4 regions of the Shewanella colwelliana genome follow, and region 1 is predicted to be linked to each of the others. Evidence: predicted binding sites of a transcription regulator. Region 1 holds the regulator's gene; each other region holds the start of a gene.

Region 1 (6,114 bases):
GTGCTGGGTCAATATTGAGTTTTTTTAGTAGCAGCGGAATACTGGCGCCTGCGAAGCCTGCAACAGTCATATTGATCAACATGGCACCGCCAATGAGTGCCCCTAATGCAATATCTCCTTTCCACAACCATACCGCAAGGAAGACGAGTATCGACCAGAGTACGCCATTGAGAAAGCCGATCGCCAGCTCCTTACCAATAAGCCAGCGCGAGTTACTTTGACCTATTTGCCCTAAGGCAATACCACGAATAACCAAGGCTAAGGTTTGGTTGCCAGCGACGCCTCCCATGCTGGGGACTATGGTCATTAAAATGGCAATGGTGGCAAATTGCTCCAAAGTGCCTTCGAACATATTACTGACTGAGGCGGCAAGCAGTGCAGCAAAGAGGTTGATGGTTAACCACAGAGAACGCCTAAAGGTACTTTTAAGTACTGGTCCAAAGGTATCGGTATCGTCGTCCATCCCCGCCATACCCATCATAGAGTGCTCAGCGTCTTCACGAATTATATCGACCACATCATCGATGGTGATACGGCCCAGAAGTCTGTTGGTGTCATCATCTACAACAGGGGCTGACAACCAGTCATGGCGCTCGAATAGCTGCGCCACTTCGCCGTCATCCATGCCGACTGGGATCCCCTCTAAGTCGTCATTCATGATCTCACGAATCGAGGCATTTGGGTCGCAGGTCAGCAGATCGGCAATACGCACACCACCGAGTAAACAGTCACTTTTATCGACGACATAGAGCATATCTGTTGCTTGTGGTAGCTCGCCACGAATACGCAGGTAGCGCAGAATTACATCTATGTTGACATCCGGGCGTAGTGTCACCGTATCAGTGTTCATGATACTGCCTGCGGTGTCGTCGGGATAGGAGAGGGCTTGTTCTACTCTGGCTCTATCTTGGGACCTCATTGACTGCAATACTTGGTTAAATACACTGTCTGGCAGGCTACGCAGAATATACGCTAGATCATCGGTATCCATCCCTTCGGCGGCTTTAGCTACGCGCTCGGGACTCATCTGCCTAATCAGATTATCTTTGAGCTCTTCGCCTAATTCGTCAAGGATCTCACCAGTATGCTCTTGGTCAATCAGCTGCCATAACACTTGTCGTGTTCTCGGTGGTGATGACTCTAAGATGAAAGCAATATCTGAGGCTGCCATGTCGTGCAACATACTGCGCACATGGACAAACATCCCACTGCTTAGGGCTTGAGTAAGCTGATTTAGACGTTGATCACTTGTATCACTGTCTAACACTTCGATCGGCATAGCTCCTCCCTAGATGAACGGGGTATTTGATTCTAGCTAATGGTAATGGCTACTGTGGGTTTTATTGGGTGATGATTATACAGCTTCATCAAATTTGGCATCGATAAGCGAGCTGATGGCATCCAATGCCGCTTGGGCATCTTTGCCTTCGCTAATCAGGGTGATGGTTTTACCCATGCCGGTTTCAAGCATCAGCAAGCCTAAAACACTCGCCGCTGACGCTGTTTTATCGCCCTGAATCAGAGTCACTTGCGCATCAAATTTTGCGGCAAGTACCGCCAGTTTCGTGGCGGCACGGGCATGAAGCCCCAACTTATTACAGATTGTCAGCTGACGCTCAAGTTTAGCCATTTTTTAATTCTCGATGGCGCGCCTGAACCTTGTGTTTACTCTTGCTGAAAAGTTTCGCTAATTGATCGGTGACATAGACCGAGCGATGTTGACCGCCAGTACAACCAATGGCAATTGTGAGGTAACTGCGATTGTTGCGTTCAAGATGAGGCAACCAAGTTTCTAACAGATTTTCTATCTGCCAAATAAACTTACTCACTAAGGGTTGTTGGCTTAAAAACAGTTGCACGGGTTCGTCTAGACCTGTGAGTGGTCTTAACTCTGCTTCCCAATGTGGATTAGGTAAGAAGCGCGCATCAAACATGAAGTCAGCTTCACTGGGCATTCCGTATTTGAAGCCGAACGACTCAAAATTGATCACTAACTCTTTATCTACGGTGCCAAGTAAGATCTCGCGTACTTTGTCGCTGAGATCATAAATATTGAGCGTAGAGGTATCAATGTAATGGTCAACGAGCTTAGCGATAGGTTCAAGCATCTTACCTTCAAGCTGAATAGCTTCTTTAAGAGAAACTTTTGAGCGAGAAAGCGGATGAAGACGCCGAGTTTCACTGTAACGCTTGAGCAACACATCGTCAGATGAGTTGAGAAAAAAGCTCAGTAGTTTGGTGTCTTTAGGCAAGTTAGCCAACTGCTTTTCGAGTTGAATATCACCGCTCGGCATATTACGAACATCGACGCTAATGGCGACTAACTCATTGCTGCCTTTTAGCTGGTTTAGTAATGACTCCACCATCTGCAAAGGTAAATTATCAACACAGTAATACCCAAGATCTTCAAGGACCCTTAGTGCAACTGACTTTCCCGAGCCTGATCGGCCGGACACCATAACCAACTTCATTGAGTGATCACCTGATAGAGTTCTGCCTCATCCTGGGTTTTTCTTAGCTGCTTCATGATGGCTTTATCATTGAGCTTTTCAGCCATGGCGGCCAAAGTACTAAGATGTTGCTCGCATTGATCTGCGGGCACCAGTAATGCAAAAAGGATATCGACTGGCTGATTATCTATTGCATCAAATGCAATAGGTTCAGCACATTTTACGAGAACAGCCACTGGTTGCTCTATACTTGAGAGTCGCCCATGGGGAATCGCGATACCATTACCTATACCTGTGCTGCCCATTTTTTCTCTCGCCAGAAGGCTTTCAAATATCTCTTGAGAGGAGAGGGTCGGGTACTGGACAGCGGCTAAGTCGCTGATAAGTTCCAGTACCTTTTTCTTACTGCCCGGGGTCGCGCAGGTAGTGCACTCCGGCTGCAGGATGGTACTAAGTTCCATCGTTAATGTTTAGTAAGCTTCTCTTTGTGTTTAATGACCTGACGATCTAACTTGTCTATCAGGGAGTCTATTGCGGCGTACATATCCGAATGTTCTGATGTTGCGAAGACTTCTCCACCACGGAGACGTAACTTAGCTTCAACTTTTTGCTGCATTTTTTCGACATTTAATACAACGTGGACATTATTGATCTGATCGAAATGTCGTTCAAGTTTTGTAAATTTTTCTTCAACATAGTTCCGTAGAGATTGGGTTATCTCGATGTGGTGCCCAGTCAGGTTTATTTGCATAAATTTACTCCTCCGGTTTCCAGTTGTTGATTATAAACTTTTGCGCTGATTCGACGGCGGGATCAACATCGCCTCTCGATACTTAGCAATGGTGCGTCGAGCGACCTTAATCCCTTGTTCAGCCAATAATTGTGCCATTTTGCTATCGCTTAATGGTTTCTTCTGGTTTTCAGCAGCAACAAGCTTCTTAATAAAGGCGCGTATCGCTGTTGATGAGCATTCTCCACCATCATCGGTACCAACGTGGCTGGAGAAGAAATATTTTAGTTCAAAAATACCGCGTGGGGTGTGCATATATTTTTGGGTGGTCACACGCGAGATAGTGGATTCATGCATTTCAACCGCTTCGGCGATATCATTGAGCACCATGGGCTTCATCGCTTCTTCACCAAATTCAAAGAAACCCTGTTGGAAATCAACGATGCAGTTGGTGACTTTAAGTAGTGTGTCGTTACGGCTTTCTAGACTCTTTAAAAACCACTTTGCTTCTTGAAGGTGACCACGGATAAATTGTCCGTCAGCTTGGCTCTTGGTACTTCGTGCCATTGCCGCATAATGCTGGTTAACATTAATTTTAGGCATACTATCTGGATTTAGCTCAACCACCCAGCGGCCTTTTTTCTTGGTCACTGTAACATCTGGGATCACGTACTCATCACGACTGGCTGTAATGGCTAATCCTGGGCGTGGATTCAGAGTCTGAATCAGCGCAATTGCATCACGCAGATCATCTTCTTTTAGCTTAGTTTTGCGCATCAATAAGCGGAAATCACGCCCTGCGATCAGGTCTAAGTGTTCGCTGATAAGCATTCTTGCATTGTCGATGTGTGGCGTGTCATTACTGTATTGTGTTAGCTGAATCGTGAGGCATTCACTTAAGTCCCTAGCGGCTACGCCTATGGGGTCGAAGTGTTGCACACGTTTTAAAACTGCTTCAACTTCATCGAGCTCTATTTCAGGGTCGCCCATAGCTTCAAGAATATCATCACAGTTTTGGGTGAGATATCCACGCTCATCAATAGCGTCAATAATTGCGGTGGCGATGGCCAAGTCATTGTCTGAAAAAGGGGTGAGATTTTTTTGCCACTCTAAGTGTTCGTAGAGGCCCTCGGTAGTTTCACCTTGGAAAGGCATATCGTCATCACGCATTGCGCCAGAACTTGAGTTGGGGGAAGCGGTATACATCTCATCCCAAGTGGTATCTACGGGCAACTCATCGGGCATGGAATCTTGAGTCAGGGCGTCAGACGTCTCTAAACTCGAATTATCTTGGCTGGAATCAACTTCAATCTTGTTATCGTAGTTAGTATCAAAGTTATCGCCGTCATCTTGCTGTGATTCGGTGTTGGCACCCTCTTGCTCTTCATCTAACTCGAGTAACGGATTAGATTCTAATGCTTGTTGGATCTCTTGTTGCAGTTCCAGTGACGACAATTGCAACAGACGAATCGCCTGCTGTAACTGTGGAGTCATGGTTAAATGCTGACCCATTTTGAGCTGAAGTGACGCTTTCATCGTACTGCTATTCCCTTGATTTTAATTTTTTAAATGAGAAAGCTTGATTATTCCTTGAGGTAAGCGGGTAACCCATACTCCGCTTTGGTCAAGGAGATACGCTTTGTTATAGCGCTTCTAAATTAACTATAGCTTGAATTGTTCGCCTAAGTACACCGCTCGCACTTGTTGGTTATCCAAGATCTCTGCAGGTGTGCCTTCAGCGATTAAGTTGCCATGGCTAACGATATAGGCCTTTTCACACACGTCTAATGTTTCTCGTACATTATGGTCGGTGATTAACACACCCAGTCCACGGTTTTTGAGCTGTTCAATGATTTTTTTGATGTCGATAACCGAGATTGGGTCAACCCCCGCAAACGGCTCATCTAGCAAAATAAATTTAGGGTTAGCGGCCAGAGCGCGTGCAATTTCAACTCGGCGACGTTCGCCTCCAGAAAGGGCCATGCCTAAGCTGTCTCTGATATGGGTAATATGAAACTCTTCAAGCAGGTGCTCTAGTTGCTCTTCGCGCTCATCATTATTGAGCTCGCTGCGCGTTTGCAGCACCGCCATGATGTTGTCACGCACGGTAAGCTTACGGAAAATACTGGCTTCCTGTGGTAGGTAACCAATGCCTTTGCGCGCACGTAGGTGCATAGGGTCAAGAGTGAGGTCATCCTCATCAATAAAAATCCGCCCTTTATCACTTTGGACTAAACCAACCACCATATAAAATGTGGTGGTTTTGCCTGCACCATTAGGTCCGAGTAGGCCGACAATTTGGCCGGTTTTAACGGTTAAACTGACATCTTGAACCACGGCACGGCTTTTATAACTCTTGGCTAAGTTAACCGCTTTTAAGGTTTTTTCGCTCATTGCTTTTCCTGCTTTTCAGGCTGCTGTTCATTGCCTGAATCTATCTCTTCTTGGTAATTTTCCGGTTGAATGATGGTGATCACTCGGTCATTGCCAGTACTTTCTGCGATAAGTTGCTGTTGTTCAATGTTGTAACGAATTTGATTGCCTGTGACCTGGCTACCTTCCTGCTCTAGTGTTGCATCGCCTACCAACGTCAAGGTGCGAGTCGATAGCTCATAGCGGATCTCTTTGGCGCTAGCTGAAGCTGGGCGGCCATCTTCCATCACTTGAGAGTAGGTGGCAGGATTACCTGTGGCGACTAAGATTCGGCCAGTGCTATTTTCTTTGCTAAAGGCGCGCAGTTCATCGGCTTTGATCTTGATTGAACCTTGGGTGACTTCAACTGGACCATTAAAAATAATCTGATTGTTTTTGATGTCAGCTTCTTGGCTAGCGGCAGAGATCTTAACTTCTTGCATGAGGTCGTTGACCTTGGCGGCACTGCTGAAGCTAATGAGTGTCAGCATGCTGGCAAGAATAAGGTTATTTAGTTTCATA
Region 2 (6,114 bases), on a different contig from region 1:
GGGTGAAAATGTCAGCGTAACCAATGAAGGGGAGTTGTTGTTGACCCGAGATTGGCGCAAGCTACCTGCAGACTTGCCTGTTGAGCACGTGCTGGTATCGACCATGAGTCTGTCGATGGACATGCTAGTTGTTAATAGTCGAATTGTGAATGTGACCAATAATCGAGTGGTGTCCGCGGCGGCGTCAAGTGTGGGTGTTGCCCAACTACCAGGTTACCTCAGAATGGCTGAAAAAGTGACCTCGAAGGATGGTAAGTTACATCGAAATAGTCAGCCTGGACAGGCGGATATCCAAATAATAGGAGCGAACCAATGAAGACGTGGGTTTTAGCTATCGGTCTCTTGTTAGTGGGCTGTGCCTCGCAAGATAGATATATACAGTGGGAAACCGAAGCGCCAGAGTCATTTCCAAAGCTGACAGCCATTGGGTATGCACCACTCGATACACAGCCGGCCAAAGAGCAATCGCAACGGGTGTTAATGGCTATGCAAGCCTCTAAGATTGCTGCTTATCGAGAGTTAGCAGAGCAGGTTTATGGTCAGCAGTTATCGGCATCAAGCCAAGTACGCGACTGGATGCTGTCCGATGATAGTATTCAAGCGTCGGTATCAGGTGTCATTAGAGGGGCTAAGGTAGTCAAAAGCTATCCAGCAGGTGAGCACTATGTGACTGAGTTAGAACTGGACTTTTCTCAGGTTTGGGCGCTGTATCAGCAACAAAATCGGCCACAGAAAGTGAAAGAAGTGACCTATTTTTAAGCTTTATCTAATGAATAAGGTTGGTCTAACAAAAAAAGCCGCGATTAAGCGGCTTTTTTATTCGTTATTTTTAGTCAGTCGTTAGGCTTTTAAGTTATTACCTAGCGTTGAAATAGTCGAGGTTTTACCCTTTTGGTCATAGGTGAGGCTCGAGGCGTTACGACTGGCTTGCAGTGCTTGTGAAAAACGATTTAGGCTGGCCATACTGTGCTCTATCAGTTTGCCATTTAACGCATTGAGCGTTTTACACTCTTCAAGTAGATTGGTTGCGTTTTCGACCTGTTTGACTATGTCGGCATTGGTTTTCAGTTCAGCGTTATCAGGATGAGCCGATAAACTTTCATCGTTTAATTTGATCTCATTTAGCAATTTGGCTTTATTGCTAGCTAGGCCAAGCAACCGATCGGCATCTTGTTCGATCAAGGCGGCTTTCTCTGCTTCAATAACCTCTTTTAGGTTAATAAGTAGGTTATGTTGATTAACGATGATATCGGCTATTGAATTCATAAACGCTTAATTGAGATCCCTTAATTCATTTTCAAACTGTTCGATGTTACTTGCCAGCTTTTCTGCGTCGATTTTGTAACGACCTTCAGCAATGGCAGCTTTAATTTCTTCTACCTTTTTGATATCTACTTCTGGGATATCATTGAGCTTAGCTTGAGCACTTTGAAGTTGCTGCGCTTGAGACGTGATTGAAACTGAATCACCTTTAACCGTTTGAGCCGCTGCACCAGCTGCTTGGCTTGAGCTCTGCTGTGATTTATTAGCTGAAGAGGTGCCAACTCTATTATGTGTGCCCGTATTTACGTGCTTAATATCAATAGCCATTTTGTATTCCAATTTGAGTAAATGAGATCAACATACTTGTGTATCGGCACTTATTCTTAAAGCTTTAGACAAAAAATTTAAATTAGTATAGATTTTCCTGCAATTAAAATCACCTATCTTACATTCTAACTTCCACACTGCCCACGCCAACGACGATGGCATCTATAGTTTTATGTGAGCTACTGTTTTTTATTTGAATTCTATCGCCCAAATTACCGTCTCTGATCGCTTCCCCTGTGGTTTTTATCTCAAAGTTACCTGAGCGCGCGTAGATTGAAACCATGTCACCAGCACACACAAAGCAGAGGTTGCTGCTAAAGATGGGTTGGTTTGGCGCTATTCTGCGTTTAACGCGGGTGCCAGTGACGTTGTCAACCGCATCAAATTGTTGTCCTCTAAGGGTGCTTTGCTCAACGTAAGCTAATGTCACCTGGTCTGCGCTGATAAGATCACCTGGACCTAGTGTATCTGTGGCTACCACTACAGGAAATAATATATCGACTCGGACAGAAATAAATATTTGCCATGGGTATTGCAAGCTGGCGGTATCACAACTAATTTTGACTGTGTTATTGCGACTAATCGCTCTATCACTGGCTATTTCGGCAGTGAGGGGAGAATTACAAAGCGGTGGTGATAGCCTATTGTCTAGGCTTTGGGGGCTAATTTTAACCTTTGCATTACTGGGTGCGGTTATCTTTTCCTCGACAACCGCTATAGCTAAACGTGAGATGGTCGATAAAGAAGGCACACTCGCTTCTTCTGCGGCGATGACTGGCGCAATGGAGAGTGAAACGATTAAGAAGCATATTAATTTTACTTTCATATTGAATAGACTAGCTTGATTAGCCAGATTACGCCTATACTTTGTGGGCGACCTGAATCTTTGACATTTTTTGATAGAAATTAGTGTCATAAATTTGACAAATTTGAGGTCTGGTTGTCATATAGGTAGATAAAGCAATTAGTATGCCTATACTCATTAATATGGATGAGTGCAGGTAAGCATTCACAGGGCAACAAGGCAAAGGCATTATGTCGAGTATTCTTGAATCAGTTAACAAACGTACCCAACTTGTTGGACAAAACCGCTTAGAACTTTTGTTGTTTAAGTTAAATGGGCGGCAAAGGTTCGGTATTAACGTATTCAAAGTAAAAGAAGTATTACAATGTCCACCATTAACAGGACTTCCTAAGCTAAACCCATTTGTTCGCGGTGTGGCTCATATCCGTGGACAAACAATATCGGTAATTGATTTAAGTGCCGCGACTGGTGGCCGTCCAATAGAAGATACCGCGAATTGTTTTATCATCATTTCCGAGTACAACCGAAGTGTTCAGGGCTTCCTTGTTAAGTCTGTTGAGCGCATTATTAACATGAACTGGGAAGCGATATTGCCACCGCCTCAAGGGGCTGGGCGTTACTCTTACTTGACTGCGGTCACTGAAATTGAAGGCGAACTAGTTGAAATCTTGGATGTTGAGAAGATCCTTGATGAAATCTCTCCGGTTAAGACTAAGATAAGTCAGGAAGTTGATGAGAAACTGACTATAGATAGAGAGCGTCATTTCCATATTATGGTTATTGACGACTCGGCGGTGGCGCGCAAGCAGATTATTCGTGCGCTTGAATCGTTAAGTTTGCAGATTGACACTGCTAAAGATGGCAGAGAAGCATTAGAAAAGTTGAAAAGTGTAGCGGCTGAGATGGATAATGTAGCGACCGAGATTCCGTTGATTATCTCGGATATTGAGATGCCTGAAATGGATGGCTACACACTCACCGCAGAGATCAGAGATAATCCGAAACTCAAGGATATTAAAGTCGTGTTGCATACATCATTGAGTGGTGTATTTAATCAGGCCATGGTCGAAAAGGTCGGCGCCAATGATTTTATTGCCAAGTTTAATCCAGATGAGCTAGCAGCTGCAGTGAATAAGCACTTAAGTCTTTAGTTTGAAGTCATTGTTATTTCGGACTAGTTTTGAAGAGTTTGGGTTGTATCAATGAGTTAGCTCATGTATAACGCACAGCTCTTTAACGCTTGCTATAGTGTAACTTGTAGCGTGTTTTCTTTTTGATATTGGGATATCAGGGTGCCGAATAAATCACTTGCTGAAGCAGAGTACAATCAATTTAGGCTTTTTCTTGAACAGCACAGCGGTATCGTGCTGGGAGACAATAAGCAATATTTGGTTCGCAGTCGCCTTGCCCCATTAATGGGGAAATACAATCTACCCTCATTGTCAGAGGTGGTAAAGCATTCGATGAAGCCCACTGAGCGTCAGTTAAGGGCTGAAGTCATCGATGCCATGACCACCAATGAAACATTGTGGTTTAGGGACCGTTATCCGTTTGAGTTATTATCCAATACCTTGTTGCCTGAATACTCTCGGCTTGGTCGTCCCATAAAAATTTGGTCGGCGGCCTGCTCGTCTGGTCAAGAGCCATATTCTTTGGCAATGACCATATTAGAGTATCAACAGCGCAAACCGGGGGCCTTGCCTGGCAGCGCGTCGATTTTGGCGACCGATCTGTCACCGTCAATGCTAGAACGCTGTAAAACGGCTGAGTATGATAATTTGGCTCTCGGTCGCGGACTATCAGATGAGCGTAAGCGGCAGTTTTTTGAATCGACTGGCAGTGGAACTATGATGGTCAAGCCAAACGTTAAGCGCTTCGTTAATTTTAGGGCCCACAATTTGCTTGAGAGTTATACCTTGCTGGGTAAGTTTGACATTATCTTTTGCCGTAATGTACTGATCTATTTTGCGCCTGAGGCAAAGGCGAAAATACTGCGGCAATTTGCTGCCGCACTTAACCCTAAAGGGATCCTGTTTTTGGGCGCATCAGAGTCAATCGCTGGCTTAACCGAAGAGTTTGACATGGTACGGTGTAATCCAGGCATCTATTACCAAAAGCGTACCTAATTACATAGTTTTATACATTTTATCTTTGATTTTTCGTCGTATATGCCAGTAATTTACTGGCATTTTTTATGGCTGAATATTCCTCCTTCATCATAATGCTCACCTAATACTTTTTTGGCATGACTATTGCTTTATTTATTGCATCTGTATGAGGAGGCAATTTTATGGCGATTAATTTTGATAAGGCATTAGGGGTGCATCAGTATACGTTAGGTATACGTTCTGCCCGTGCTCAAGTGATCTCGTCCAATATCGCTAATGCCGATACACCTCACTACAAAGCCAAAGATCTGGATTTTGACAAAGCGCTTCAGGCAGCAAGGACCACTCAAGGCGGCCTCTCCATGAGCAAAAGTGATAGTAAACATTTCGATTTGGCAGCGTTGTCGCAGCAACATATTAGTTATCGCGTACCCAATCAGCCCGACACGGGCGATGGTAATACGGTTGATATTCAACAAGAGCAATCTGAGTTTATGCAAAATGCGCTTGAGTATCAGATGTCTTTGGGTTTTCTAGACAGCAAATTTGCTGGCATGAAAAAAGCACTTAAAGGAAATTAGTGATGAGCTTATTTAATATCTTTAATGTTGCAGGTTCAGGTATGTCGGCGCAGTCGATACGTCTGAATACTACTGCCAGTAATATCGCTAATGCTGATTCAGTGTCCAGCAGCATAGATCAAACCTATCGCGCCCGCCACCCAGTGTTTGAAGCAGAGATGGCCAAAGCAAGCCATCAGCAACAAACATCACAGTCGGTAAAAGTTGCCGGTGTTGTAGAAAGTGATAAACCATTACAAAAAGAGTATTCGCCAGATCATCCATTGGCGGATGCAGATGGGTTTATTTATAAGCCCAATGTGAATGTGATGGAGGAGATGGCAAATATGATCTCTGCATCACGTTCTTATCAAATGAACGTACAAGTAGCTGAAGCGGCGAAATCTATGCTTCAGCAGACTTTACGAATTGGCAAATCCTAGGAGGTAGGTAGTGAGCCTCATTAACCCACTAAGCAGCCAGTCCCCTTTAAGTACTCAAGGTACAAGTGGACAAGGGATAGCACCTGCATCGTCAAGCGGGGCGTCTGCAAACAGCAGTACGACGACGCAGACACAGACGACAGGCAATCCGTTTCTTGATGGTATTCGTTTGCCAGAAGAATCAAGTATTCCTGAAGCCAAAAGCCAAGAGCTGACCCAAGAGGATTTCTTTTCATTATTGAGTCAGCAGTTGTCAATGCAAGACCCATTTAAACCCGTCGACAATGATCAAATGATTGCACAAATGGCATCATTTTCAACGGTCGATGGCATTACCAAGCTTAATGAAGAGATTGTTAATCTTAATACTGTGATGACCTCTAGCCAGGCATTGCAAGCTTCGGGGCTTGTGGGGCAGAAAGTCCTGATTCCTTCAGATACCGGGCATATATCGGCTGAAGATCCATCGCTTAAGGGGATCATCAGCACCCCAGAGGCTATCGACACCATTACGGTACGTATTGAGGATGAAAAAGGGCAATTAGTTAAAACCTATACTGTCGATGGCAGTGCCGGAGGCAATATTGATATTGCCTGGGACGGTCTAG
Region 3 (6,114 bases), on a different contig from region 1:
GTAACATCTCAACTCTTTCATCAATTTTAAATCCATCCGTTTCTATTTGTTCGAATGTATTTCCAAATTCAGGTGAAAGATGGCTACCAGAAACAACTAATTGAAGAACGAGCTCTTCCTCAGCTTTAATGTCTGTAAGTAACCAATAGAGCAATCCATAATCAGCCCTTGTACCTGTAAATACTGCAATTTTTTTAGGCATAAGTTGATTCCAGGTTTGTTGGAAAACTCGGCAGATTAATCAGATGAGATTCGATAAGCTCCGAATTCGTCAGCGGGCCTCGCATTGCATCTTTAAACATGGGTAATCTATGCATTAATTGCCATACAGGACGGGTCATTACTCCGGCATCATTGGTGGCTTTTAATATTTCATTTCGATAGCGTAAATCTGGACAGATAACAGCATTTAACCAATAGTTCGAGGTGGCATAATCTGGCTCTGTAACGAACTCAAGATCGCTTTTTTCAAAGAAAGTTTGATAGTGCTTTGCTAATGCCCGCTTTTGTTCAATAAAGAGGGGAAGGCTTTCCATTTGCGCACAACCTAGTGCAGCATTTAAATTAGGCATTCGATAATTAAAGCCGGCTTCATCATGGTAAAACTCGTATGGATGAGAGACCTTAGCGGTTGTCGTGATATGTTTAGCACGATCACCATTAACGATATCGTTAGCCAACAATATACCTCCGCCTCCTGTAGTAATGATCTTGTTGCCATTAAAACTGAGCGCAGCAAACTCACCTAGGGTGCCTGTATGCTTATTTTTGTAGAAAGACCCTAAACTTTCAGCGGCATCTTCAATTAAAATTAGATTCCATTGCTGGCAAATTAGTTTAAGTTCATCGAGCTCTACAGGATGTCCGAACGTATGCATTGGCATAATAGCTTTAATGATCTGGCCAGTTTCTTTATGAGTACATAACCCAAGTTCATCGACTACGGCATATTCTTCAAGGTATGCTTGTACGGCTATAGGGCTTAAACCTAAGCTTCTCGTTGAAACGTCGACAAAAACAGGCTCTGCACCCATGTGATATAAAGTGTTGCAGGTAGCGACAAAAGTAAGAGCTTGGGTGATGACCAGATCGCCGCTCTTGACGCCAGCCATGTATAGAGCTGTATGCAAGGCGCTGGTGCCACTTGAGGTGGCGACGGCTTTGGGAGACTTTGTAAAATCTTCAATTTTACGTTCGAATTCGTTTACAAATCGCCCTACGCTAGAGACAAAAGTGCTCTCAATAGTCTCTGCGACATATGTTTGCTCATTTCCTGGGAATGTAGGTGCATGCAACGGAATAAACTTATTGGTTTGATAAGTTTCGCGAATAAATTCAATCAATGAATACATTAGTTTAATACCTTGAAAAATTCAGTTGATTTACATTTTTTCATCGAGAGACTTCCCTGTTTCCTTATGACCAAACTCGGGCAATATTAAAGAAAAAAGGTCAACCAATTGCTTCTTACTCCATGTTTTCTCAAATAACATTGATTGAATTTTTTGCTCGAATAGTTCAACTAACCCTAAGTCATACTCCAATTTATTCTTGATAACACCTAATTCGGCAAAGCTTCCCATATCGAGAACCTCCTTATTAGTAAAGAACTCTTCGAAATCTTTCTCTCCAGATGTATCACTTACAGTGAAATAGCATGGCCACAAGCCTTTAGCGGGCAGAGTCAATGATAGCTCCCTCGCTTCTTCTTCTGAGTGACAAACATAAGCTTCATAGCCTCTATCTGCGAGATAGCGAGTTGCAATGTCGGCGAAGGATATAAGGTGAGTTGATTCATCTAGTTTAGGAAAGTAAATGTCTCTATTTTCGCCGAATATACAAGACATTAAACAAAGCTCACCAGACTCTTGGGGAGTAACAAAATAGCGTTTTACGTCAGTCGGGGCGACGATTGGTTGTTGTTTTAAAATGCGTTGGTTAAAACTATGTAGTAAAGAACCATCAGAAAAGGCGACGTTAGCAAAACGGGCTGTGGAGATAGAAATCTGTTCACTGCGTCGCATCAAGAACATTTCCATGATCCGTTTTGACGCGCCCATCATATTCACCGGATTAGCAGCTTTATCAGTTGAAACACAAAAATATTTTTTAACACCCTTGGCGATAGATTGCTTTATGGTTTTGTCGGTATTAAAAACATTCACATTGATCATGCGCATCAAGGTGAAAGGGTCTTTTTCACTTCTTACATGCTTCAGTGCAGAGAGGTTTAGTACGTAGTCATATTTTCCATCTTGATCGATGAAGGCATCGTATTCAATTGAGTTGATATCTAGTGCAAACGTTTGAAAGTCGCCAGCAATATAGCCAAAAGAGCTACGGATATCTCTGACCAATTCGGTTAAATTATTTTCACTGAGATCAACGATATGGAGTTTTAAAGGAGAACGCTTAAAGATCTCTTTAACAACCGCTTGACCAATAGATCCAGCTCCCCCCAAAACTAAAAAACGAGAACGATTGATCTCTTCATTCAGCATAGAGGTGTGATGTCTGATGTCTGATGCGAAAAGGGCTTTTTCTCTTCCAATCAATCTCAACATGTTCGTCATTGTGCTACCAAATAGGAATAAATACTTTAACTAAATTATAGTTAGTAATCTTAAGTGACTATAAGTCATAACGAAAGCTTACCTTGTATACGTAGTTCAATATTTTAGGGTTAAATTTAACAAGCAAAAATTGAGCCAAGAAAATGGACTGTTAATGACTGGGCATTCCGATTGATATTAATGAGGTTAAGAAAGCCAGCTAGATTAAGTTTATGATTTTAAAGTAATAATTTTTATGACGGATTGGCGACCACTCATGAGTGCTAATTAGCACACAATAATTACGGCAAAAACCTGACACTTATCAAGCTAAAAAGAGATTATAAGGAAGTTTGTAAGAATATCTATCGACAGTAATCAGTATTTAAATCATCTAAAACTATAAAGTAAAGCTGGTCTCCCCACAGGGACTCGAACCCCGATCGATCGCTTAGGAGGCGACTGCTCTATCCTGTTGAGCTATAGGGAGACGTCAGTGATTATACTGTTTTTCATCTCGATGAAAAGGCTTTAGATTTAGTTGCTTAAATAGTGCACTAAATGTCTGTTATATTTTGATCGCAATGTCGTTAATTTGTATATTAAGCGCTGCATTTGCGCCTTCTAGCACTGCAGTGGCACTCTCTTGTGTGACCTGATCAATCTTAATCGTTGCCCGGCTTTTTCCTGCAACGGCTCTCATATTGTCGAGTCTATCAGGCAGATTTTGTTGCAGCACTAATTGGAAACTATCACCGACTTTAATGCCATTGTTACGGCCAAGATTGATGATCACTCTATTGTTTTGCCGAGAGACGATTTGTCCAAGCAGTGGGCGGCAATTTAGGACGTTATCGATATCTTCACTAGCCTGCATCAATACACTATCGATGTTTTTACCGTAACTGGAAGCCCAAAAGCGATTGCTGTGCGCTGGTACGGTTATTTGCTTCTCAAACTCCCACAATGCTGGTGAATTGTAGTATTCGCTCCAAATCTGCTCGCCACTAATGCCATGATAAAGTGATAAGCGAAGTTGAAATTGACGTTGTGGGTAGCTGTCCCATAAACCAAACATACTAGCTTCGATGGGATCTGTTGAAATATCAATGATTTCAGGTAACAACACATATTGGCTGTCTGTTATTTCACTCAACCAGCTGGGGAGGCGATAACCTCGAATATCGACCAAGGACTGCTCAATGTCTAGCCGTTCATTAGCATGAACATTTGGGAAGCTGGCTTTGGCTTGGCTACGCATGATGAAGCCGAGTCGCTCTGACATCGCTTTTTGTAAGTTTCCAAGGTTGCCATAACGTAATTGGGCTCTATCGCTAATTTGAGCCTGAGGTACTAATATGGCGGCTTTCAACGGGTCTAAATGGCACTTTTCATCTGTTGACGTAATAATATCTACACGAAGGTTGACGGTAAGAGTTTGTTTTTCTATGCGCTCATTAAGCAATTCAACGTGAGAAACCTGAGTTTGATTAGACATTGAAAACTTATCTTGGGTAAGTCTACCATTTTGTGTTTGTTGTTCGCTTGAGAAACTACCACCAGAGCGTAACGCAACGTAGCTTAACGCTTGTTCAATGGCATCTTCTCGAGCTTGTGTGATATTGCCATTGATGATTTTTGCTTGGCCTGTTGCCTCAATCCATTGCGCGCTAACGTTAAAATGCATTAACGCAGTAATGATGATCAGTAGGTGTAGTGGCTTCATGGTTCTGTCTCAATCGTTGTTATCTATGGCGCTAAGTTATGTTGAGGTGCCAAAATGATGGCGTTAGGCCATCACATTTAGACATCGCGCTAGCTCTCTAATGCATAAGCAATAAGTGTGCCTAAACAAATCAGTGAGTATAACGTTAGACACTTTTAACCGGCACTATTTAGGCTTCTGTCTCTTGCTTTATTAGGGTTGATAATTTGTCTGCTAGCCAAGCATAATATTTTTCATTGCCGTGAATCCAATCATGCTGGTTGTCTGCGTATTTGACTGTCGATAAATAATTTTCAGGATCTGTTATTTCTTCATCGAAAGCTCTTGCTGCATTGAAGAAGGTAATACCGAATTCAGTCCATATGTATTCCATTGCATTAAAATAAGCATAAATAATGTTTTTCATACCTTTAGATTCTTCGAAATACTGGCTAAAAGGTGGGTCGGATACCACAACAACTTTGTGACCATTTTCGTGAAGCTTCAATATGATAGAAAGCTGCTCAGTGAGATCGTCATAGAAGTAATCAACGAACTCTTTTAGCGTTATTTCGGCTATTCCTTGTGGATAAGAATTCTGGAGCCAAGTGGTAAACCTAGAGACGTTTTGATGAGTTTGTAGCCCTAAGTTGGTTATAATAGTTGAAGTTAGTGGAGGGCTTTGTTGTTCATGGCGACTTAAGTTACTAAATATCACCGACCACAATTTTCTTGACATGGCATTCTCTAGGGGAACGAAGTACTCGGTGTCACACAAGGAAAATTTCTTTTGAGAAAAACCAGAGCCATTCATCACCATGCCGCCGCAGTGTGTCATGTTGATGTTATCAAATGCAGTTGATAGTTTGCCCATATGACTATCTCCAAAGAGCGTCAGATCAATTCTTGGCTCATCTAAAGAGTGTTCTGTAAGTTTTTTAACGGACTCGAGAAACTCTTCGTCACATTCGACTTCTTCTGTATCAGTTGTTTTCTGAGTAACACCTGAAAATTCGTTATTTAGATTGGCGTTTGAAATGTGGCCCTCAGCACGTTGCAATACAGATCCGAAGTGGCCCATTACATAGTTTACCGCTTCGGGTGTAACAGTTCGCCGATTAGTTTCAAACCTAAAGTCATTATCTGATGGAGCTGTAATGAGTTCAAAGGAGGGGAAATATTCGAAATTGTCATAATTGTCACACATGAAACTGGCCGCTGTGCGAAGTAGTGATTTTGAGTGCTGATTGGCAACTAATATATGTTTGTTTGTCATTGTTGCCGTTAATGGCACTGGTGATACGGTTAGTATAATGTTGATCTTGGGATTTATTGAGGTAAGACGTGATTTTAGTTGTTGTAAATCGGAGCAAATTTCATCATATGTGAAGTTGTGAAACAGATATTTTGTTTCGTTAAACTCTCCTGATATGACGCCTGGGCAGCTTGGATAGAAAACATTGTTTTGATCTTTCCAAGATTCTGTTAGGCCTAGTGTGAAAATGAGTAGATCAGTGTTTTTAAGTGTCTGATACATCTCTTTGGCTGCTAATACTCTGGCCTCGACTAAATCTTCTTTCCTATCGAAACCATTGGGATAAATACTCGGTCTTAACAAGTCATAGTAACGGTTTTTTTCAAAATGTATCGCACATTCAGCATCAAAACCTTTGTTTTCATCGATAATATCAAACCATTGCAGAAAGCATCTTGGCGTATATATGTTACCAAAAGCAAAACTTGAAACTTGACTTGTTTCAATTGTGCTTTGATGGAAGGAATACCCTTGTTTATTAAGCCATCGACCAACATGCTGGGCAAAACAGGAGCCAACTGACGATATTTTTGGATTTTCGG
Region 4 (6,114 bases), on a different contig from region 1:
GAGGTCTCATCTAAGGTTGTGACCACCCAGCTACCAGCTGGTACTGTCAAAATTGACACGCGACAACCGCTTGGGGATCTGGCTATTTTACTACTCGAACCTCAATCGCCAGACTCGCTGTTCCAATGGGGATTTTTCAACCCTATCTTTACGCGGACAGAATACATTGAACATTACGCTGTTGAGCCAATGGCTGCCAAGATGTTAGCGGAAGATCCAAGCTTGCAGGCGGAGTTTGATAAGGCGTTGCAAGATACTGCTTTTGCTAGTGATGCTCAAGCAAGGCTGCGTTGGTTTTATGAACGCAGCCCTTATTATGACCGAGCCTATTTAGCTTATCCGGTATTACGTAATTAGGATGCTTTTTTATCGGTTTTTTATTGCAGACACTGTGTAGACAAGTGGTACATTTTGTCCTTGGTGCACTAGATAGTATCGGGGGCGTTCACTCGATGTTTGGCCTTCAACGAGTCCTTCGAACGCATCGTAAGGGCTAAAGTCAAACTCTTTGAGTGCGGTTATCTCAAGGCCCGCGTTTAACAGCGCGGTGACGACATCGGCCAGTGAATGTGGCCATGTCACCATGGTATGTTTTTTAGAAGAGCTGTTTTCTGTGTAGGTGGCCTCTTGCTCAACATCAGGTTCTGCTTGGGCAAAGTAGCTGTAGCCTTCCATTAATGCCTGTACCGGATGAAACTCAGCCATATAAAACAGCCCACCAGTTTTGAGTGCCGCCGCGATGATATCGGCCCAGCGTTGCAGGTCCGGCAGCCAGCATAATACGCCGTATGAGGTATATATAATGTCGAACTGCTGCGTCAACTGGGCAGGGGCTTGATAGATGTCACTACAGATAAAGTCAGCCTGCAGTTGGCATTGCCGAGCCAAAGCTCTGGCTTGTTCAATGGCGGTAGATGAGAGATCAACACCTGTGACGTTGGCGCCAAGCCTTGACCAAGATAGCGTGTCTAACCCAAAGTGACACTGTAGGTGCAACAGGCTTTTGCCTTGCACATCTAGCGCTTCAAGTTCTATTTCTTGCAACGAGGTATTGCCTGCGATGAAGCCTGGCACATCATAAAACTTGGAGGCGAGGTGGATTTTAGCGCGCTCATCCCATGCCGTTTTATTCAAGGTAAGATAGTCCATTAACAGTCTCCTTAACTATTAGGCTTTTCACCAAGATCTAGTGCTTTACACAACTAAGTGATGGTGTTGCTAATTCTATTTGGTGTTAATGAAAATATAACATAACTAAAACATATAGATACAGTGTTGGCATGGTTTCTGCTAATAAGCTTTTCATTGCAATAGATAAAAATAGCTAACAAAATCAGTTCATAAGATTTAATAAGGAAGATTCATTATGGTTTTACGTCCCTTAGTATTGTCAGCAGCACTCACTTTTGGTTTAAGCGGTTGCATTATTAATGTTAACGGTGCTGGCATGGAATCATTTGATTATCATCGAACCTCAGCGTTGTCATTAGATGCGAGTGGTCTGAATGGGCTGGAAGCTGAAACTGGATCGGGGGCACTGACCATTGAGGGGGTAGAGGGCTTAACTCAGATCACCTTAGAAGCGAATATATATGGGTATGACGGCGTAGAACCTGAGCTAACTTTAATGCGTGATGGCGACCAAGCTAAGCTAGTGGCAAATTTTGACTCCTTTTATCGTGTGTCATTCAATGGCTCATCACCCTATATTGATATCGTCATGAAGGTGCCTGCATCCATGATGCTAGATATCGAAGATGGGTCAGGCAGTATTGATATTAAAGGGATTGATGCCAACATGATTATCAAAGATGGCTCAGGCAGTATTGACATTGATGGTGGCAAAAATGTGGTGATCGATGACGGCTCTGGCAGCATTGTATTGGCTAATGTCGATGGCAACATCAATCTGGATGATGGCTCTGGCAGTATTGAAGTTAGCAAAGTAAAGGGTGATGTTGTGATCAATGATGGTTCGGGTGCCATGACTGTTGTTGATATTGCAGGCAAAGTGACTATCGATGATGGTTCTGGCGGAATCGAAGTAAGCAATACTCAAGGGCTGAATATCATTGAAGCAGGTTCGGGGGATTTGAGCTTTAACAATATTAATGGCCCTGTCAGCATGAATTAGACTTCCCGGCGCGGAGGCTAACTTTTGTCGATGGTGTAACGCTAAAGAGAAAGTTAGCCGCTGCCCTCCTAAAGCGAGGGGATGACCCCACGCTGTTTACGTTCGATGTAAAAATAGCGCTTAAGCTCTGGCACCAGTAAGATTGAAGCCAAACCTATCACCGACCACCGCATAACGATAACCTGCCAAATAATATTTTTATCCATACTTTCAGATAATTCACAACTAATCAGTGTGACTAGAATTACCGAGAATATAATTAATATGGCATTTTTAGGTAGACGAACCAGTGGCACATGTGACGCAAAATAGGCGCAAGATAGGCCCGTCATTGCCCCCGCAACGACATCTATGGGCCAGTGTGCTCCGACCAAAACGCGTGATACAGCGGCCATGGATGCCATGAGAATGAAAAGCCATAGGTAGCGAGAAAATTGGCCTGCAAGCATTAAAGTGCCTGCAAACAGAAAGGCGCTGCTGCTGTGAGCAGAAGGAAAACTATGCTGGGTGCGCACCTCACCTACAACATTAAGTATATCCAATACGGCTGCTGGTCGTGGCGCATCGAAATACTGTTTAAGTAATGGCAATAAAGCAAGTGATAGTATGCTGGCACAGAGCACTCGCGGGGTTAGCTCTGGGCGTTTGATTAAGCAACACAGCATAACCGCACCTAGTGTGACGCCATTGCCAAGATCTGTGATAACCCATTGCAGCCAAGGCGAGATTTCTGGTGAGTTGTCATTAATAAGCCTAAACGTAGCTAAGTTAATATGCTGGTTTAACATCAATAGATAACAAACAAATAGAGTGCACAGCAGTACTATAAACGCCCTGTTTTGCAAGGTTTTTTTGCCAGTGGTAGAGATTATGTTGCTTGAAAATAAACGACTCATAAGGTGCCTCGCATAATGCTGAGGCACCAGTTTACCCTGTGGGTTGTGAAGGAAGCGTGAATGTCCTAGGTTATTGTCGAGTTTTAGGCTGTACAGGTCGCCTATGCTCCTTGCTTATGCTGGATACTGGGGCTTTCGTTTAGCACTAGGAAAAGTCAGTGTGCGATATTGTCGAAGAATGAGCAGGCCAGCTAGGCACAGCAGCCCCCAGCGCAATAACAATACTTGCCAAATAAGCTCTTTATCAAAACTTTTGTCGAGTTCGCAAATAACCAGCACCAACCAAAGAAAGCTCAACAGATAACAGTGATTACGCAGATTGAGTGTTAGCTTTGGTAATTGCGCCGCACAGGCCGCACAGAATAAGCCGACAAAAGCCCCCATAATGACGTCTTGTGGCCAATGTGCGCCAACGGCTAAGCGTGATAGCCCAACTAGCGTGGCAAAACTAATGGCTAGCAACTTAATACTGCGTTGTTGATAGGCAAAAAATAGCGTACCAGCAAATAGAAAAGCACTGGCGGTATGTCCGGAAGGGAAACTATGTTTCAACCTGATTTCACCAACAATATTAAGCGTCTCTAACAATACCGCGGGTCGAGGTGCATCAAAATACTGTTTTAACATAGGGACTAAGATCAGAGAGAGAGCACTCGCCACAATAACCCTTAACAGTAATTCAGGACGTTTAACGATACAACAGAGGGTGATCACACCTAAGGTGACGCCATTGCCAAGATCTGTGATGGTAAGCAACAGCCAATCAGGAAGGTAAACAGGCAGTTGATTGAAGAGTTGGAACACACTTAAATTGGTTGCGTTGTTTAGTGTCAGCAGATGAAAACTCAACATGACCAACAATAATCCGATGTATTCTCGTCCTTGATACTTATCTTGCGCCGGCACTCCTTGAGCCGTTGCCTGGAATGTTATACCCATTAGTATCTTAAATTACACAAAGGGAGGTTACATTAATGAATTGTTACCACCAAGTAAAGCGGTGTTGGCATTATACTAAAGAATGACATGATTTATTTAGCGGGTTAGCGAGTTTTTTTACGTTACTTGTTGAAAATAATTAATAAAAATATATTTCCAAGAGGTATTTAGCTTGCATCACTTTGTATCAATGCAAGTTTTGCATTCTTGTTGAGCTTTTTTACTACTATCTCTCTTTTTAGCGCCGCAGAGTGGTTGCCTACTTGTTCTTGGTAACAGAGCTTTAATGGCCCCTTGCCTTTAAGGTATTTGGCGGCTTTGGCACCACCGGTTTGATGCTCCTTAAACCGTCTCGCTATATCGGTAGTGATACCAGTATAGAGTTGCCCTTGGCGGCAGCGGATCATATACAAGTACCACACAGCATCACTCATGGCTGTAGCGTTTTTAATTGAGTCTGCCATCCCCTTAAGACTGCTCTAGTAGGCCGATAAAAAAGGCATACTCTTGGGCGGTATCCTGATAATGGCGGTATCGGCCACTTTTCCCACCGTGTCCAGCATCCATATCGGTTTGGAAAAGCAGCAGGTTTCGATCCGTTTTTAATTCGCGTAGTTTTGCCACCCATTTAGCGGGTTCAAAATACTGTACTTGTGAGTCGTGTAAGCCCGTGGTCACGAGTATGTGCGGATAGTCTTGTGCCTTAACTTGATCATAGGGCGAATAACTCAGCATATAGTTAAATGCTTCAGCTTCATTAGGGTTGCCCCATTCGTCATATTCATTGGTGGTTAAAGGGAGTGACTCATCAAGCATAGTCGTGACGATGTCGACAAATGGCACGTGAGCGGCCACTGCAAAGTAACTGTTTGCATTTTGATTTATCACACCGCCCATTAATAGGCCTCCGGCACTGCCGCCAGCGGCGACCACTTTATGTTGATCGGCATAACCTTGATTTACCAGAGCATGGGTCACATCGATAAAATCATTAAAGCTATTTTGTTTATTTAGCAAGCGGCCATCGTCATACCATGGCCTGCCGAGCATCTCGCCGCCTCTCACATGGGCAATGGCATAAACGAACCCTCTGTCGAGCAAGCTGATGACGGCGCTGTCAAAGTCCGCATCTATGGTGTATCCGTATGCACCGTAACCATATTGATATAGTGGGTTGGTGCCATCTTTTTTAAAGCGGTCTATTCGATAGACTAAAGTCACGGGTACCGCTTGACCATCTCGCGCATTAATAAATAGTCGCTCTGAGCGATAATTGTCACGGTTGAAGTCACCGAGCACATTTTCCTGTTTGAGCAAAACCTTTGTCGATGGCTGACTGAGATCGTATTGATAGATGGACTCGGGCGTTGTGGGACTGGAGTAGAAAATACGAAGTTGACGACTATGTTGACTTGGGTTGACATCAAAGCCAACGACATAAGCTGGGTCATCGAAAGCGAGTTGGTAGTGAGCTTCACCATTAAAAGGACGAACTTCAATCTGGCTCAGACCCGATTGACGACTTTGTACCACGAGATAGTCACTGAGTAGCAGGACATCTTCAATACGACGGCCTGACTTGGCGCCGATAACCTCTTGCCAGCTTTCTTTGTCATGAGCTTGTGAGCGTGACACCGTCATTAAGCGGAAATTAACCGCCTCCCAATTGGTGAGGATATACAATTGCTCACCTCGTTTTGCGATTGAGTACTCATGCCCCTGCTCCCGTTCAAGTAGCGGCATAAACTGACCTAATGGCTGATGGCTGTCGAGTAGCGACACTGCTGTGGTTTCTGTACTGTCGTGGTGGAGCAGAATAAGCGTTTCATCTAAGGTCTTGGATAATGACAGATAAAAACTGTCATCTTGCTCCTCATAGACGAGTACGTCTTGGGATTGAGGTTGGCCTAGTTGGTGGCGGAATACTTGATAGCCTAGGAGGGTTTGCGGATCTTTGGCAATATAGAATAGGTGCAGATTATCACTGGCCCATACTAAACTGCCATCGGTGCCCTCTAGCTTATCTGCTAGCATTTGACCCGTATTGAGATCTTTTATCTCAATGGTATAGATGCGGCGGCTCAGGGTATCTTCGCTGAAAGCCAACAAGGATTCGTCCGGGCTGACGCTGAAACCTCCTAAGCC

Evidence for each region. Region 1 encodes sigma-54, which starts transcription at its own class of promoters, with help from an activator protein. Its sites were predicted from a motif close to GTTGGCACGNNNNTNGNNT; they were not measured.
Region 2: flgA (flagellar basal body P-ring formation chaperone FlgA) is a predicted target of sigma-54. The motif match lies at 2,549-2,567, and genes of this name have one in related genera.
Region 3: BEL05_RS07455 (flagellar assembly protein FlgT) is a predicted target of sigma-54. The motif match lies at 4,385-4,403, and genes of this name have one in related genera.
Region 4: BEL05_RS10420 (DUF4097 family beta strand repeat-containing protein) is a predicted target of sigma-54. The motif match lies at 1,275-1,293, and genes of this name have one in related genera.

The regions. Positions count from the first base shown of each region.
Region 1 is NZ_MCBT01000043.1:125,839-131,952, reverse strand. Features, by position in the region: gene mgtE (magnesium transporter) at 1-1,279, opposite strand, end outside; gene BEL05_RS13620 (HPr family phosphocarrier protein) at 1,355-1,630, opposite strand; gene rapZ (RNase adapter RapZ) at 1,623-2,471, opposite strand; gene ptsN (PTS IIA-like nitrogen regulatory protein PtsN) at 2,468-2,911, opposite strand; gene hpf (ribosome hibernation promoting factor) at 2,914-3,201, opposite strand; gene BEL05_RS13600 (RNA polymerase factor sigma-54) at 3,232-4,716, opposite strand; gene lptB (LPS export ABC transporter ATP-binding protein) at 4,843-5,574, opposite strand; gene lptA (lipopolysaccharide transport periplasmic protein LptA) at 5,571-6,113, opposite strand; gene lptC (LPS export ABC transporter periplasmic protein LptC) at 6,100-6,114, opposite strand, start outside.
Region 2 is NZ_MCBT01000018.1:153,904-160,017, reverse strand. Features, by position in the region: gene BEL05_RS07445 (FlgO family outer membrane protein) at 1-316, shown strand, start outside; gene BEL05_RS07440 (LPP20 family lipoprotein) at 313-759, shown strand; gene BEL05_RS07435 (flagella synthesis protein FlgN) at 841-1,266, opposite strand; gene flgM (flagellar biosynthesis anti-sigma factor FlgM) at 1,273-1,590, opposite strand; gene flgA (flagellar basal body P-ring formation chaperone FlgA) at 1,709-2,416, opposite strand; gene BEL05_RS07420 (chemotaxis protein CheV) at 2,626-3,546, shown strand; gene BEL05_RS07415 (CheR family methyltransferase) at 3,682-4,521, shown strand; gene flgB (flagellar basal body rod protein FlgB) at 4,686-5,084, shown strand; gene flgC (flagellar basal body rod protein FlgC) at 5,087-5,506, shown strand; gene flgD (flagellar hook assembly protein FlgD) at 5,517-6,114, shown strand, end outside.
Region 3 is NZ_MCBT01000018.1:160,765-166,878, reverse strand. Features, by position in the region: gene neuC (UDP-N-acetylglucosamine 2-epimerase) at 1-202, opposite strand, end outside; gene BEL05_RS07470 (LegC family aminotransferase) at 195-1,352, opposite strand; gene BEL05_RS07465 (UDP-N-acetylglucosamine 4,6-dehydratase) at 1,383-2,573, opposite strand; tRNA gene BEL05_RS07460 (tRNA-Arg) at 2,967-3,042, opposite strand; gene BEL05_RS07455 (flagellar assembly protein FlgT) at 3,121-4,278, opposite strand; gene BEL05_RS07450 (GSCFA domain-containing protein) at 4,448-6,114, opposite strand, start outside.
Region 4 is NZ_MCBT01000030.1:78,533-84,646, forward strand. Features, by position in the region: gene BEL05_RS10410 (M14 family metallopeptidase) at 1-357, shown strand, start outside; gene BEL05_RS10415 (class I SAM-dependent methyltransferase) at 367-1,149, opposite strand; gene BEL05_RS10420 (DUF4097 family beta strand repeat-containing protein) at 1,367-2,134, shown strand; gene BEL05_RS10425 (phosphatase PAP2 family protein) at 2,203-3,030, opposite strand; gene BEL05_RS10430 (phosphatase PAP2 family protein) at 3,145-3,969, opposite strand; gene BEL05_RS10435 (GIY-YIG nuclease family protein) at 4,137-4,433, opposite strand; gene BEL05_RS10440 (S9 family peptidase) at 4,438-6,114, opposite strand, start outside.